DNA from 2 places in the Salinispirillum marinum genome. Region 2 is predicted to be linked to the other one. Evidence: predicted binding sites of a transcription regulator. Region 2 holds the regulator's gene; the other holds the start of a gene.
What was found. Region 2 encodes PhoB, which activates phosphate uptake and scavenging genes when phosphate is short. Its sites were predicted from a motif close to TGTCATANNNNTGTCANA; they were not measured.
Positions count from the first base shown of each region.

Region 1 (2,405 bases), on a different contig from region 2:
TTCATTCGCGGCCAGTTTCTGTAACACCGCTGACTGGGCTTTCGCCGAGAAATGCAAACCGCCGTATTCTTTCGGAATGATCATGCCGAAGAACTTCTCTTGCTTCAGGAAGTCCCACAATTCTTTGGGCATGTCGGCACGCTCAACGGCAATTTCCCATGCATTGCACATGCTCACGGCTTTGCTGCATTGGTTATCTAAAAAGGCTTGTTCTTCCTCGGTCAGGCCGCTGTAACGCTGGTTCAACAATTGTTGCCAGTCTGGTCGGCCCGAAAACAATTGCCCGTCCCAACCCACCGTACCGGCATCTAATGCTACCTGCTCCGTGGGTGATACTTTCGGGGCTACTTTCTTGAAAATGGCAAAAATCTGCGGGGTTAACCACTGTCGCCGGAACATCGGCAAGCCTGCCGCTGCAGTAATACCACCGCCCATGATGAATAACAGCGCCAATAACGGGCTGCGCAAATAAAACCCCAATACCGCCAAACCGGCAAACGCAATGATACCGGCCACAGCACCCAGCTCACGGCGCATCACCGCGAACAACACCACAATGGCAACAAGTAGAACGAGCAGATGATTCATGGCAACCTCAACAGTGAACGTTGTCGAATTTAAACGCACGTTTGAATTTAGCGGGTTGCGGAGGGAGTTACCAGCTTATGCGTTAAAAAAATAGCACCTGTTCGGTTTTGGCAACAATAGATGAACACGACAGGTCGCTTTTTGCTGCGCGTAAACAAGCACTACTTGATGCGTCGGGCATGCTCCAGTTCACGCAAAATGTCCCGCCATGACAGTATACCGGCGACCTTACCCCGTTCATCCACCACCGGTAAACAGGACACCCGATGCTGATTGATCATTTCAACGGCATCAAAGATGGGCGCATTCTCCCGAATGACCACCAATTTTCGCGTCATCACCTGATGCACTTTTTTACTCAGGGTAGCGAGGTCTTTCCATGTTTCCGCCGCCGTGCCTAAGTTCGGGCTAATGGCTTTAAACAGGTCGCGGTCAGAAATCACCCCCACCAAGTTACCACTCTGAATCACCAGCAAGTGATGAAACTGCGTGTTGTCGAAAATATGCTTCACGTCTTCCAGGGTGTCGTCCATCCCTATGGAGACCACTTTACGCGTCATAATGTCGGCTACGGCCATGTGAACTCTCCTCAAACGGCTCAACTGACCATGAAGTCAATTTTTGTTGCGTCAATGTCGTCACTCTGACACATTGGCGTTCTATATTGCCCAGAACAAGAACCAATGAGAAGAGTAGGTTTAGGCCAAGGTCAAACCTGCAACCATTAACTTTCTATGAAAGGAACACTTCCATGCAAAAACAGTGGCTTTTAACCGGCGCTGCTGCCGCCATCTTAACCTTGAGCGGTTGCGCCATGTTGGCACCCTCCGATGGCTCTGGCGCACTCGACCTTACCATCATTCACATGAACGACCACCACTCTCGCTTATTCCCAAACAGCGGCACCGACTTAATGTTAGACGGTGAGCGCACGCGGGTTGAAATTGGTGGTTTTCCGCGCGCCGTCAGTTTGATCAAAACACTCGAAGCGCAGGCGGAACACAGCGTTAAAGTGCACGCGGGCGACGCCATTACCGGCGACCTGTATTACACCCTGTTCAAAGGCGAAGCCGATGCCGCCATGATGAACGAAGCCTGCTTTGACGTTTTCACGCTGGGTAACCACGAATTTGACGACGGCGATGCGGGTCTGGCGAACTTCTTAGGCTATTTGAACGAAGGCGACTGCAACACCAGCGTAATCTCGGCCAACGTGGTGCCTGAAGTCGGTGTTTCGCCGCTCACACCCAACAGCCAGTGGGACTCCTTCGACCCTTACGTCATTAAGTCCTTCGGCAGCGCCAAAGTCGGCTTTATTGGCATTGATATCGCCAACAAAACCAAGAACTCATCCAAGCCGGATGCCACCACCGTGTTCCTGGACGAAGTCGAAACGGCGCAGCGCTATATCGATGAACTGACCGCCATGGGCATTGATAAAATCGTCCTGGTAACGCACTACCAGTACGAAAACGACATTGCCATGGCACGCCAACTGCGTGGTGTCGATGCCATCATCGGTGGTGATTCGCACACCTTATTGGGTGATGACTTCGCGCAGTATGGCTTGAGCCCAGCGGGCCCATACCCTACCGTGGTAAGTGACGCTACCGGCAACACCGTGTGTATCGCTCAGGCTTGGGAATACTCCCTGATTGTGGGTGAGCTGCAAGTGAGCTGGGATGACAACGGCAATGTGGCGAGCTGTGGCGGTAATCCACATCTGCCACTGGGCGATACCTTCCTCCGTCGTAACAGCGAAGGTCAGCGTGTGCCTGTTGGTGAAGATACTTTGAACCAGATTTTGGCTGAAATAT
Region 1 is NZ_JBHSAL010000005.1:210,094-212,498, forward strand. It holds gene ACFOSD_RS14420 (acyl-CoA dehydrogenase) at 1-588, opposite strand, end outside; gene ACFOSD_RS14425 (CBS domain-containing protein) at 750-1,166, opposite strand; gene ACFOSD_RS14430 (bifunctional metallophosphatase/5'-nucleotidase) at 1,340-2,405, shown strand, end outside.
Region 1: ACFOSD_RS14430 (bifunctional metallophosphatase/5'-nucleotidase) is a predicted target of PhoB. The motif match lies at 1,222-1,239, and genes of this name have one in related genera.

Region 2 (2,405 bases):
TTTCACCATCGGCCGGGGTATAGTTCACCGCATTGTAAATCAGGTTTGAGAAGGCCGAGCGCAATTCATTTTCAACGCCGAGTAGCGCTACCGGGCTATCCAAATGCAGTTCGAACCGATGCCCTTTTTCGCTGGCTAGGGCACGTGCGTCCGTCAAAATGCTGTTGAGTAATACGTTCATATCGACCGGTTTAGCATCGACCGGCTTATCAATGGAATCCAAACGGGTGAGCAGTAAAAGGTCGTTGACCAAATTCGCCATGCGTTTGGTTTGTGCCAGCATCAAATCAACCCCTTTGCGTAACCGTTCCGGCAGGGCATCACTGAGGTCGGCAAAGGTTTCTAAATAGCCTTGCAGTACGGTCAAAGGCGTCCGCAGTTCATGTGATGCATTGGCCACGAAATCCTGCCGCATTTGTTCCAGCTGCCGTAAGCGGGAAATGTCTCGCACCATCAACAAGCGGTTGCCCGCCGCATGTCGGTTGTTGGTGAACTGCAGGAAACTGCCGGTGCGGGGGTTGGTCCAGACAAACTCGACATAATCTCGATTGCGGTCAAAAAATTCGACAAAGGCGGGGTCCCGCACCAAGTTTGTGAGCATTTGTCCTTCATCACCGGGCCGCAGATTCAGCATGACGGCCGCTGCCTCGTTCCACCACTGCATTTCTCCATTGGGCTTAATAATCACTAAGCCGTCGGACAGGCTTTCCACCGTGCGCTGTACGCGCTGTAAGCTGTTTTGTAATTTTCGTAATTCACTGCGGTGGTTGCGACGAAAATGCCACAGGGAGTCCAGTAGCTTCCCCCACTCGCCTTTAGCGCGCGGTGGTTCACTGTCGTCAAACGATTGTAGCCACGTCAGGGTGCGTTGCATTTGGTAGTGCGACCAGATCAACTGCAAGGCTAAGGCGAGTGCCAAAAGCCATGGTGTCCAGCCCAGTAGCCAGCCGAGAAGGCCGATCAGGCCATAAAACAACAACGCTTTGCGGAGCCCTGCACTGCGTGGCATATTCATCATTCAGACTGCTCAACCTTTTCCGAGAAGCGATAGCCAGTACCACGCACGGTTTGCACCATTTGGCTATGCTCTTCGCCCAGTGCTTTTCGCAATCGGCGAATGTGCACATCCACCGTGCGTTCATCCACATACACGTTACCGCCCCACACCTGATCAAGCAATTGCGAACGCGTATAAGCGCGTTCGGCGTGGGTCATGAAGAATTGCAAAAGACGAAACTCTGTAGGCCCCATGTCGAGGTTGTGACCATGTGAGGTCACCCGGTGGCTACCGGGGTCCAGCCGCAGGCCGCGCAATTCGATCGGGCTGTCGACGCCTATCGGGGTGGTCCGACGCAACACCGCCTTTAAGCGGGCCACCAACTCGCGTGGTGAGAAGGGTTTGGTGATGTAGTCGTCCGCACCCGCTTCCAAGCCTTGAATTTTATGATCTTCCTCACCTTTTGCGGTGAGCATGATGATGGGAATCTCACCGGTGAGTGCGTCTTTCTTGAGGCGACGGGCTAGTTCAATGCCGCTGGTGTTAGGCAGCATCCAGTCCAGCAGGATTAAATCCGGCTTCTGGTCGACCACCATGGAATGTGCACTCAATGCATCTTCCGCTTCAAGGCAATGATACCCCGCCATTTCGAGCGCTGCCGCGATCATCTCACGGATGGGGGCTTCATCATCCACCACCAAAATGGTTCTACCTGACATTCTTGACCTCGCCTATGTAGCTGGTTCATTCGTAGATGACCATTACACTGCGGAATTATGTCAGAAATATGACCGTTTTCATGAGAGTGTCAACAAAAGGGTGGTTTTATCACCATAAATGCTTGAGCGCGCGGTCCAAAACAAGGCCAACGAAGATCACCAAGCCCACCCAGTGATTGTGCAAAAATGCCCAGAAACAGGCCGCCCGATCACGGTCACGAATGCGTAGGTGTTGCCACGCAAACAAGGCGGCTGCGGCAGCTAGACCTAAGTAATACAGTGCGCCACTGTCGCTCAGGCGACCCACCAGTATCATGCCGAACAAGAACAAGGCTTGTAATACGCCGACCATTAAGCGGTCTGCATCGCCAAAAAGAATGGCGGTCGATCGAATACCAATTTTCAGATCATCTTCACGGTCCACCATGGCGTACAGGGTGTCATACGCTACGATCCACAGTACGTTGCTGGCGAAGATCAGCCAGGCCAGTGCACTGACAGCCTCACCTTGCGCCGTAAAGGCCATCGGAACCGACCAGGAAAAGGCCATGCCGAGAAACACTTGCGGCAAATGCGTGTAGCGCTTCATAAAAGGGTATAACGCTGCCAAACCCACGGCACCGAAGGACCAGAGTACGGTCGTCCCGTTGGTGGTCAACACCAGCAAAAAGGCTAAGAAGGTGAGTCCT
Region 2 is NZ_JBHSAL010000001.1:1,163,727-1,166,131, forward strand. It holds gene phoR (phosphate regulon sensor histidine kinase PhoR) at 1-1,018, opposite strand, end outside; gene phoB (phosphate regulon transcriptional regulator PhoB) at 1,015-1,716, opposite strand; gene ubiA (4-hydroxybenzoate octaprenyltransferase) at 1,826-2,405, opposite strand, start outside.